DNA from 2 places in the Pseudarthrobacter sp. MOO13 genome. Region 2 is predicted to be linked to the other one. Evidence: predicted binding sites of a transcription regulator. Region 2 holds the regulator's gene; the other holds the start of a gene.

Region 1 (5,699 bases), on a different replicon from region 2:
CGGACCCGAAATAGGTCAGTGTCACGTTGGCGTTGCTGTCCCGAATCTCATCCAGCGGGTTCTTCTCGGCGGTGCCGTATGTCGCCCAGTGGGTTCCCGTGACCAGCAGGACCATACGGACGGGCATCCGCGCCGTAGCCAGTTCGGACGTGAGGGCTGCGACGTGTGCGGCGTAGGGGTAGCCGTGGTCCGGGTCTTCGTCGGTGTAGACGATGACGAAGCTGCCCGTTGCGTTCTCGTCGTGGGCGGCATAGGTGGTCATCATCTGGGCGTAATCGCCCGGGTCAGCCCCTGCCGGTGCGTCCATGCGCAGGCTGGCGCCAAGGGTGCCAGCGCGGGACGTCAGCACCACGAAGGACTCTTTCGGCTCTTTGCCCAGCAGGTGCGGGACGGCAGCGATCAGGTCGGCGGAACCGGAAATGGTGAGCTTTTCAGTCATGGTTTTTGATTCTTTCTTCTTGTCCGAGAAGTGGGTGGGTGGGGCGGTTCAGGTGACCGGCCAGCTCCCCTTCTCCCCCCGTTGTTTTTTGCCTGCTGGCAAGCTCGCTTGCTCGGTGCCCGAACCGGCCCGTCTACCCATCGGGCAAGAGCCGAAAAATCTTGCGGGACCGCAGCGAAGCAAGGTCCCTGGCCTAAGAATTTTCGGCTCGCAGGCCCCCGGAGGGGGCTAGACGGGTTGGGTCGGGTACCTAGAATCCGAAGGACAGCAGCAAAAAACGTCGTAGACACAACAGGTGATGACGGGCCGGAGCTCTGCGACGGACCGGCAGCACCCAACAGCCGGCCGCGCCAGCGGACGCCCCTTTCGATGCGAGCCCTGCGAGCATGCATCTTCCCCGGCCCGGTGTCCCGCTTAGTCCGCGGCCGCCACGGCTTGCCGCGTGCACCAGGTGATCCGCGGCCCCGGATTGGCGGAATGGCGGTCCGCCGCCGGCGACCAGGCACTCAAGCCAGGCACTGGCGGCGGACCGCCCCGCGCGTCTGAACCTGAAAAGGGAAATCGGGGCACTCCCCTGCTCATGGGAAGTATTCGAGCAGGTGAGTGCCCGTCCCTGTTAGGCCGCTTCGCGTTCCAGTCCGAAGAGCTTTCGTGCGAGTTTGATCAGGTGCTCAGGAACATTGCCTTCGTCCCCGTCGTGGGTCTCGCCCAGGACTACGACGTTCCCGCAGTACACGTCTGCGAGCATGCCGGTTTTTTCAAGGACCAGCAGCCCGGCCCGGCGGTTCGGCGGGAGGTTCAGGATTTTTCCTTCCTCGTTCAGGTAGAAGTGCCAGTCATCGCCGCTCACGGCTTCGATGTTCCCGGCCACGAGGGTTTGCAGGTTCTCCAGTCTGGCGTCAATGGTTTCGACCCGGACCGGTTCGTTCGGATCGGCGGGGATGATCAGGGCGGTGCAGGTGCTCATTGGGTCTGTCCTCTCAGATGATGTGTCGTGGGGGTGCGGTGCCCCGCCGTTCAGGGGCGGGGCACCGGCTGGTGATGGGGTTAGGCTGCATCGGAGAGGTTGCAGGGCATCCGGTAGCGGCTGGGCAGTTCGGCGGCGGCTTCGGGCAAGTCTTCCGGGCCTTGGGCCTGTCCGTTCCTCCAGTGGAAGAACGCCTGTTCGCTGATCGCGGTCCAGAACCTGGCTTTTGTCCTGAACCAGTACGTGCGAACGTCGCCCTCGCAATAGGTGGCCATGCCGAACAGGTTGCCGATCTCGTCCGCGGTGCGGATCCCGGCGACCATGACGTACGGCCACTGGCCAAGGTCCCAGCCGTCACAGCCCCAGCTGGGGATCACGGACCAGCCGTGTTCACTGATGACGTCCATCCAGTCGTACCCGTCGTTCATGTGGTAATCGACCAGCACGGGAACATCGTGGATGGTCTCCCCTGTGTCGGTGGTGGTCACGGTCTTGGTGATGATGGCGTTCATTTTGGTGGTGCTCCTTCTTGTCCGAGAAGTGGGTGGGTGGGGCGGTTCGTGGTGACCGGCCAGCTCCCCTTCTCCCCCCGTTGTTTTTTGCCTGCTGGCAAGCTTGCTTGCTCGGTGCCCGAACCGGCCCGTCTACCCATCGGGCAAGAGCCGAAAAATCTTGCGGGACAGTCGCGCCAGCGGCGGTCCCTGGCCTAAGAATTTTCGGCTCGCAGGCCCCCGGAGGGGGCTAGACGGGTTGGATCGGGTACCTAGAATCCGAAGGACAGCAGCAAAAGACGTCGTAGACACAACAGGTGATGACGGGCCGGAGCTCTGCGACGGACCGGCAACACCCAACAGCCAGCCGCGCCAGCGGACGCCCCTTTCGATGCGAGCCCTGCGAGCATGCACCATCAGTTACCGCTGTGATGACCCGTGTGGCATGCTCGAAGGTGTAAGCAGCAGGATGTTTACAGCCCAGGGCAGAGGGGCCCCTTCCCCACCGGTCGCGGCCCCCTGCTTTGCCCTGGACGGTCACTGGAGTGGTTGATAGGGAGGCAAGGCCGATGGGTGTGTGGAGCTGGTTCGCCCCTCGGCGCAAGCCCGTAACGGGCGCTGGTCGCCCTGCCCTGGCAGCGGCCGTTGCCCCGGTGGAACGGGAGCCGTTGACGGCTGCGCGGGTGGCAGATCTGAACGCGGCGTGGGTCGAAGTCGCCGAGGCCGCGGAAGAGTCACCTGTCACCGGTTTTCATGCCTGTTCACGGGGCGGGAAGCCCTGGCAGGAAGATCCGGCAGCTGTGCGGGCCGTGGCGGCCCTGCTCCGCCGCGTTGACGCGGACGACGCCGCTACCGAAGGCCCTGCAGCCACGTAAGTACCGGCACGGACGTTCGTGCTGGTTTCTCCTTTAGGCTGGGCCCATGGCCGAGTTCCTGCCGCCGGCACTGCAACCGCCGGTCGCGGTTGCCCTGGCCAAACTCGTCAAATCCTTTCCCGGCCCCAACGCACTGCCCGGCGGCCTATGGGCGGAACCCAAGTGGGACGGTTTCCGCACTACGGCTTTTCATGACGGCGGCACGGTGACGCTCTGGTCCAGACAGGGCAAAGAACTCACAAAAGTCCTGCCAGACCTGGCTGCGGCCATCGCTGACCAGGTGCCACCCGGCGTAATCCTGGATGGCGAAGCCATCATCTGGAACCGGGACCGGCTGGACTTCGACGCGCTGCAGCAGCGCATGGTCACCTCCAAGGCCGCGCTGCCGGCCCTGACCAACGAGCTGCCCGCATCGTTCGTGGCCTTCGACGTGCTCGCCGTCGCCGGGCACGACACCCGGGCCCTGCCGTTCACCGGACGCCGGCAGCTGCTCGAAGAACTCGCCCGGGACTGGGCACCGCCGCTGAACCTCTCCCCCATCACCCGGAACATGGGCCAGGCGAAAACCTGGCTGCGGGATCTTCCCGCGACAGGAATCGAAGGTCTCGTCTTCAAAGGCGACCAGCCCTACGAGGCCGCCAGGATCTGGCTGAAGCTCAAGCACAAAGACGTCTGGGACATCGTGTGCGCCGCCGTGATCGGGTCCGTGTCCCAGCCGCAGGCCCTCATCGCCGGCCTGCCCGTTGGCGGCGAACTGAAGATCGTCGGCCGGTCAACCGTCCTCTCCACCAAGGTCGGCCGTGAACTGGGCCGGCACCTCCGTCCTGCCGGTCCCGGCCACCCGTGGCCCGAAGAGATCAGCGAGTCCTCCCTGAACAGATTCAGCAAGGACAAAGGCCCCGTGCGGCTGACCCTGGTCGAACCGGTCGTAGTCGAGGTCACCGCCGACGTCGCCTGGTCCGGCACATCCTTCCGACACCCCATTAGCTACCGGCGCCCCAGGCCGGAGCTGGATCCCGCCGAGGTCGGTCTTCCCCCGGAACTGCACCACCGGCACCGCTGACCGCGCGAAGACAGAAGCCCGCGGGAACATGATGCAATCACCCTCCAGCGGTCCCGCATCCAATGCAACATGGTCAGGAAAACCGAATGTCAGAGCGGGCGCGTACACTAAATTTCGAAAGTATGTTCGAATAAAGGTGTGTTGTGAGCGTGATTGTCGGTCCCCGCGTGGTAGAGGCGGGGGTGTCGTTGTTGTCGGTACTGGTCTCCCCAGTGCCGGTCGCTGCGGGGTTCCCGTCGCCGGCGCAGGACTACTTCGACGGCCGGATCGACCTGAACGAGCACCTTATTAAAGACGTCACCAGCACGTACGTGGTCCGGGTGACCGGGGAGTCCATGGAGGGTGCCGGCATCAGTGATGGGGACGAGCTGATCGTCAACCGGGCACTGGAACCCAAGGACGGATCTGTGGTTGTCGCCGTCCTGGACGGGGAACTAACCATCAAACGTCTGCGCATCACGCCGACAGGGGTGGTGCTGCAGGCCGAAAACCCGGCCTACCCCGACATTGAGGTGCCAGCCCTCAGCGACCTCGTGATCTGGGGTACCGCCGTAAGGTGCCTGCATTATGTCTAGAGGCCGGGATGTCTAAGCCGGCGGTCATGCGGCGGATGCCGCAAATCGCGCACGTGGACGTCAACTGCTTCTACGCCTCCGCCGAGCGCGCGTTCAACCCCTCTCTTGAGCGGCGCCCGGTGATCGTACTCTCGAACAACGACGGCTGCGCCGTCACCCGCTCCCCCGAGGCCAAAGCCCTGGGCATCGCCATGGGCGAGCCCTGGTTCAAGCTCGCCCCACGCGCCAAGGAATGGGGCCTGGTCGCGCTCTCAAGCAACTACGAGCTCTACGGAGACATCAGCGCCCGGGTGATGGAACTACTCGGCCGCTACTCGGCCTGGCTCGAGGTGTACAGCATCGACGAAGCCTTCCTCGGCGTCAAAGGCACCCCGACAGAGCTCGCCGAGATGGGCCGGTCGATCAAGGCCACGGTCCGGCGGAACGTCGGCGTGCCCGTCTGCGTCGGAATCGGCCCGACCAAGACCCTCGCGAAGCTGGCCAACAAGTGGGCCAAGAACAACAAGACCTTCGCCGGGGTCTGCCACTGGGACTCCATCCCCCAGGACGTACGCCAGGGCCTACTCGACCGGCTGTCCGTCGAGGAAGTGTGGGGCATCGCCGGCCGGCTCACGCGCCGGCTCAACGTCATGGGCATCTTCACCATCGCCGACCCCACCCAAGCCGACCCGGTCATGATCCGCGACAAATTCAACGTCGTCGTGATGCGCACCGTCCTGGAACTGCAGGGCACCCCCTGCATCCCAATGGAAGAAGAACGCATCGGCCGGGACCAACTCATCTTCTCCCGCTCATTCGCCAAACCCATCACCACCACGGCCGGGATCCGGCAGGTCATGAGCGTCTACGGACAGCAAGCCTCCGCCCGACTGGCCAAACACGGGCTGCAGGCCAAAGTCCTCACCGCATTCGCAGGGACCTCACACTTCAACCCCAACGACACCTCCTACCCCTCCGTCTGCATCCCGCTGCCAATGCCCACCGCCGACCCCGTCATCCTCACCAAAGCCGCCCACGCCCTCCTCCCCCGGATCGTCGAAGGCATCAGGTATGCCAAGGCGGGGATCATGGTCACCGACCTCCGCCCCACCGGCAACCAAAAACCCCTCGAACTGTTCGAGAACCGGCACGAGGAACGCCACATCGGCCCCCTCCTCGAAGACGTCACCCGCCGCTACGGCCGCGGCTCCATCGGCCTCGGCTACGGCGGGATCCGCGGCGGACCGGACTGGACCATGAAACGCGACATGCTCTCGCCCAGATACACCACCCACTGGGACGAACTCCCC
Region 2 (5,699 bases):
AGGACCGCGTCACCGGGGCCGTCTCCGGGCAGTTGTCCGTCGCCATGGTGCACGCCGCCGCATCAGGTGCCCGCAAACACACGGCCATCACCGTTGACGCCCTGAACGCTGCGGCCGCCAACCTTGAGCTGGCCCTCGCCGGGGCCCCGAACGGGCTGCTGCCCAACGGCCTGAACGACGAACAGCTGGACTGCGTGGACCAGCTGCGTGAGGCCTGCCGCGCGGCGCTGTCCGATTCCAAGGGGGACAGCAACACCACGGCCGACGGCGGGCGGCAGCTCGCCCGGTCCCGCCTCATGCTGATCCTTGAATTATGCGAACGGCTGCTGGCTGCCCGAGAGAACCGCGAAGTGGTCTGGTTCTCGCGCGCGAGCACCTTCGACCCCGGCCAGGGTTACTCCCAGCCTGACGAGAATGCGCCGGTGCTGGTCAACATCGCGCCGCTGTCCGTTGCCGGGCGGCTGAGGGAAGGACTCTTCGCCGGCCACACTGTTGTGCTGACCTCTGCCACCCTGGCCATCGGGTCCGCGTTCGAACCGGCAGCGGGCGGGCTGGGACTGATAGGCGACGGAGCTCCCAGCTGGACGGGGGTGGATGTCGGCTCACCCTTCGACTACCCCAAACAGGGCATCCTCTACGTGGCGGGACACCTGCCCAAACCGGGCCGGGGTGTTTCGCCGGAAGCCCTGGAGGAGCTCGAGGCGCTCATCAAAGCATCCGGTGGCGGGGCCCTTTGCCTCTTTTCCTCGCGTCGGGCTGCGGAGGAGGCCGCCGATGCCCTGCGGCCCAAGCTCGATATGACCGTGCTCTGCCAGGGCGAGTCAACCATGACCGCCCTGGTCAAGCAGTTCGCGGACGAACCGGATACCTGCCTCTTCGGGACTATGTCCCTGTGGCAGGGGGTGGACGTTCCGGGCGGGTCGTGCCGGCTCGTGGTGATCGACCGGATTCCCTTCCCCAGGCCGGACGATCCCCTCATGACAGCTCGGTCGCGGGCCGTGGCCCAGGCCGGTGGCAACGGTTTCATGTCGGTGTCGGCTACCCACGCGGCCATCCGGCTGGCGCAGGGCGCCGGGCGGCTGATCCGGTCAACCGGCGACAAAGGAGTGGTGGCGGTGCTGGATTCGCGGCTGGCAACCGAACGTTATGCGGGCTTCCTGCGGGCCGCGCTGCCGCCTTTCTGGTCCACCACGGACCGCAGCAAGGCGCTGGCCGCACTCACCAGGCTCGGCGCGGAGGCCTCTGAATAGAGTCCTGCCGCGGCCGGAGGTGACAGGCGGTGTCAGAGGGACCGCAGCACCGAAACCACTTTGCCCATGATGGTCGCGTGGTCGCCCAGGATGGGTTCGTACTGCGTGTTCTGCGGGAGCAGCCAGGTGTGGCCGTCCCGCTGGCGGAAGGTCTTGACGGTTGCTTCGTCATCGAGCAGGGCAGCGACGATGTCACCGTTGACGGCGTCCGCCTGGCGGCGCACCACGACCCAGTCTCCGTCGCAGATGGCGGCGTCCACCATGGAGTCCCCGGCCACCTTGAGCATGAACAGTTCACCCTGGCCCACAAGTTGGCGGGGGAGCGGCATGACATCCTCAACGAGCTGCTCGGCGAGGATGGGACCGCCGGCGGCAATCCGGCCCACGAGCGGAACCATGGCGGTGTCCAGCGCGGTAGGCAGCTCCGTTACGGTGGCGCCGGGTGTCTGCGGCGCTGAGGCGGCAATCGGCTTCCCGCCGCCGCCGTCAAGCGTGAGGGGCATGAGCACCTCCATGGCCCGCGGCCGCTTCGGGTCGCGCCGGAGGTAGCCAAGCTTCTCCAGCTGGGACAGCTGATGGGTCACGCTGGACAAGCTCGCAAGGCCCACCGTGTCGCCGATCTCGCGCATTGAGGGCGGGTAGCCGTTGTCATTGACGGACCGCTGGATGGTCTCGAGGATCTTCTTCTGCCGCGGGGTAAGCCCCTTCGGAGTCCTCTTTGGTTGCGGGGCCGTCCTGCCCCCGGCGGCTGCTGCTGCCATGTTCGCCAATGCCTTTCGCTTGCCGCCGGATCTTCCGCCCCACGCCGTAGGCCGGCGTTGCGTGAAGGGTCACCGCTGTCATTGTCAGACCCTGCTGTTCAACTTCAGTGGTGGTTGTTCTTGGTTTCCAAGCTAGGCCAGCCACATTGCTTTTTCAAACATTTGTTCTAGCGAGTCTCGACATTGTTCGTTGATAGGTGCTAAAACTTAGTAAGCAAAGTTCGAATATGTGTTCTAACCATTGCATGGCCTGTTCGAAGACCTGGCCGGAAGAGATCGGTATTCCGGCACGGCAGGCAGGACGGCAGCGGCGGACACCCGGGCAGCACGGCAGGTCCAGGAGGGCTCAGTTCATGTCAGCTTTAACTCTTTCCCACATATCCCGTCCGGAGTTCCTGGCCGGGGAGCGCCACTCGTCCGGCAGCCGGCGGATCAGTGCCGGAACTGCGCCATCACCGGCGCCGCTTCGGTTGACCCGGCGGGGGCGGATCGTCCTGGTGGGAGTGCCGCTGATTCTCCTCGCGGTCCTGCTGCTCTCCTTGGCGGGACTTTTCCACTCCCCGGCCAAGGCCTCCGATTCCGCCGCGGACCTCGCCGTGACGCCCACGGTGACAGTCACGGTCCAGCCCGGCCAGTCCCTGTGGTCCATCGCCGGTGCCGTGGCCCCGAACCGGGATGCACGGGACGTCGTGGCGGACATCGTCCAGCTCAACAACCTGTCCGCCGGCGCGGTCCTGCCCGGGCAGCAGCTCTTCGTCCCCAGCCACTGACCCCTTCTTGAGCGGGTACCGCGGAGCGGCAGCCTGGCGCCGCGGCCTGGTGACTGCGGGTGCGCGTCCCCCGGAGGCTGCCGCCAGCTCTTCGTCCGGGCGTTTCCGAGGCAGGCCAAAAGTGTCATATTTTCCGGTAGTTGCCACGGCAACTAAACTGTTCAGGTGAACGACCAGCTAGAACGCCTGAACCGGCTACCCCTCCGCAGCAACCTTCGCGGGCTGACTCCCTACGGGGCGCCCCAACTGGACGTCCCCATTCTCCTGAACGTCAACGAGAACACCCATGGCGTCCCGGCGGACGTGCGTGCCGCCATCAGCGCCGCCGTGACGGAGGCCGCCGCCGGCCTGAACCGCTACCCGGACCGGGAGTTCACCGAGCTCCGCAAGGCCCTGGCCGAGTACCTTGGCCACGGCCTCGACGAAACCAACCTGTGGGCCGCCAACGGCTCCAACGAGGTCCTGCAGCAAATCCTCCAGGCGTTCGGCGGCCCGGGCCGCACCGCCCTGGGCTTCCCGCCCACGTACTCCATGTACCCGCTGCTGGCGAGCGGCACCGACACCGAATACATCACCGGTGTCCGGGCCGAGGGCTACGACCTCAGCGCAGAATCCGCTGCCCGGCAGGTCAGGGAGCTGCAGCCGAACATCGTGTTCCTCTGCTCGCCGAACAATCCCACCGGCACCGGCCTGGGACTGGACGTCGTCGAGGCTGTCTACGAGGCCGGTGCTCCAAGCCAGACCATCGTCATCGTGGACGAGGCGTACCACGAATTCGCCCACGACGGCACGCCCAGCGCCCTGACCCTGTTGCCCGGCAGGGAGCGGCTGATTGTCTCCCGCACCATGAGCAAGGCCTTCGCACTCGCCGGCGCACGCCTCGGCTACATGGCCGCGGCCCCGGAGGTCACCGATGCCCTGCGGCTGGTGCGCCTTCCGTACCACCTGTCCGCGATCACCCAGGCAACCGCCCTGGCAGCCCTGCAGCACCGCGAAGCGCTCATGGCCGATGTGCAGGACATCAAGCAGCAGCGCGACCGCATTGTGGCTGAGCTGACCAGGATGGGCCTCAAGCCCGCCGCGTCCGACTCCAACTACGTGTTCTTCGGCGGCCTGGAGAACCCGCACCAGGTCTGGCAGGAACTGCTGGACGCGGGCGTGCTGATCCGCGACGTGGGAATTCCCGGGCACCTGCGGGTCACGGCCGGTACCGAGCCGGAAACCACAGCCTTCCTCACGTCCCTGGAGCGCATCCTTGCGGGCCACGCCGCGCTTCCCGCCTAGACTTGATACAGCGGCGCTGGGCGCCCTGAACCACTCCTTCTCCCACTAAGGATCCTTCACCATGAGTTCAACCGGTTCGAATACTGCTGCGGCCCGGACCGCCCGCATGGAGCGCGCCACCAGCGAGTCCTCCGTCCTCGTGGAGATCAACCTCGACGGAACGGGTGTGTCCAACATCGACACCTCGGTGCCGTTCTACGACCACATGCTGACCGCCCTGTGCAAGCACTCGCTGATCGACATGACCGTCAAAGCCACCGGCGACACCCACATCGACGTCCACCACACCGTGGAGGATGTCGCCATCACGTTCGGCGAGGTCCTGCGGACCGCGTTGGGAAACAAAGCCGGGATCCGCAGGTTTGGCGAGGCCACCGTGCCGCTGGACGAAGCCCTCGCCAACGCGGTGGTGGACGTCTCCGGCCGTCCCTACCTGGTCCACGGCGGCGAGCCCGCTGGCCAGGAGTACCACCTGATAGGCGGCCACTTCACCGGCTCCCTGACCCGCCACGTCTTTGAGGCCATCACGCTGCACGCCGGCATCTGCCTGCACATGAACGTCCTGGCCGGCCGGGACCCGCACCACATCGTGGAGGCGCAGTTCAAGGCCTTCGCCCGCGCGCTCCGCGCCGCCGTCGAACCCGATCCCCGGGTTGAAGGCATCCCCTCCACCAAGGGTGCGCTGTGAGCGGGCAGGTCCTCAAGGACGGAGCGATCATCGATCCCACCGCCTCACAGAAGCTCCCGTCGCCCGAGGGCAAGCCGACGGTGACGGTGCTCGACTACGGGTCCGGGAACGTCCGCTCCGCCGTGCGCGCCCTGGAGCGCGCCGGTGCGGAAGTGATCCTCAGCGCCAAACCGGACGATGTGCTCAACGCCGACGGCCTGGTGGTGCCCGGCGTCGGCGCATTCGAGACCGTGATGCGCGAACTCAAGGCCGTGGACGGCATCCGCCTCATCGGCAGGCGCGTCGCAGGAGGACGCCCCGTGCTGGGCATCTGCGTGGGTTTGCAGGTCCTCTTCGAGGCCGGCGTGGAACATGGCACGGAAGCCGAGGGCATCGGTGAATGGCCTGGCAAGGTGGAGGCATTGCGCGCCGAGGTTGTCCCGCACATGGGCTGGAACACCGTCAAGGTGCCCGAGGGATCCAAGCTGTTCGCCGGCGTCGAAAACGAACGGTTCTACTTCGTGCATTCCTACGGCGTGCAGGAGTGGAACTTTGAGGTGATCCAGCCGCGGATGGCGCCACCGCTGGTCACCTGGTCCGAGCACGGCGGCCCCTTCATTGCCGCCGTGGAGAACGGGCCGCTCTGCGCGACGCAGTTCCACCCCGAAAAGTCCGGCGACGCCGGCGCCCGGCTCCTGCGCAACTGGGTGGAAGGCCTCCGCAAGCCCACCACCGGCGACGCCGGCCATGGCACCTCCCCGGCCGAAGCCGGCAGTGGCGCGTAGATGTGGTCCGTACTCCTGATGGGCCTCGCCGGCATCCTGATTGGCGGCGGCATCTCGTTCCGTCAGCAGCACAAGCCGCTCTGGACGCAGGTGTCCTTCTACGTCCTGGCCGCCATGTCGCTGCTGGCCGCCTATTTGCTCACGCTGCCCGCCAGCTGACCCCGCCGGCCGCCGGCGACCAT

The links. Region 2 encodes LexA, which represses DNA repair genes until DNA is damaged. Its sites were predicted from a motif close to TCGAACANNTGTTCGA; they were not measured.
Region 1: the regulator LexA is predicted to act here: its motif matches at 3,950-3,965, upstream of AC4EEO_RS20460 (LexA family protein).

Annotation. Positions count from the first base shown of each region.
Region 1 is NZ_JBZCRX010000002.1:61,846-67,544, forward strand. It holds gene AC4EEO_RS20435 (DUF4192 family protein) at 1-439, opposite strand, end outside; gene AC4EEO_RS20440 (DUF3846 domain-containing protein) at 1,056-1,406, opposite strand; gene AC4EEO_RS20445 (hypothetical protein) at 1,487-1,918, opposite strand; gene AC4EEO_RS20450 (hypothetical protein) at 2,581-2,772, shown strand; gene AC4EEO_RS20455 (ATP-dependent DNA ligase) at 2,819-3,835, shown strand; gene AC4EEO_RS20460 (LexA family protein) at 3,979-4,410, shown strand; gene AC4EEO_RS20465 (Y-family DNA polymerase) at 4,419-5,699, shown strand, end outside.
Region 2 is NZ_CM177848.1:2,583,140-2,588,838, reverse strand. It holds gene AC4EEO_RS11905 (ATP-dependent DNA helicase) at 1-1,250, shown strand, start outside; gene lexA (transcriptional repressor LexA) at 1,283-2,011, opposite strand; gene AC4EEO_RS11895 (LysM peptidoglycan-binding domain-containing protein) at 2,365-2,781, shown strand; gene AC4EEO_RS11890 (histidinol-phosphate transaminase) at 2,947-4,065, shown strand; gene hisB (imidazoleglycerol-phosphate dehydratase HisB) at 4,127-4,753, shown strand; gene hisH (imidazole glycerol phosphate synthase subunit HisH) at 4,750-5,517, shown strand; gene AC4EEO_RS11875 (hypothetical protein) at 5,518-5,676, shown strand.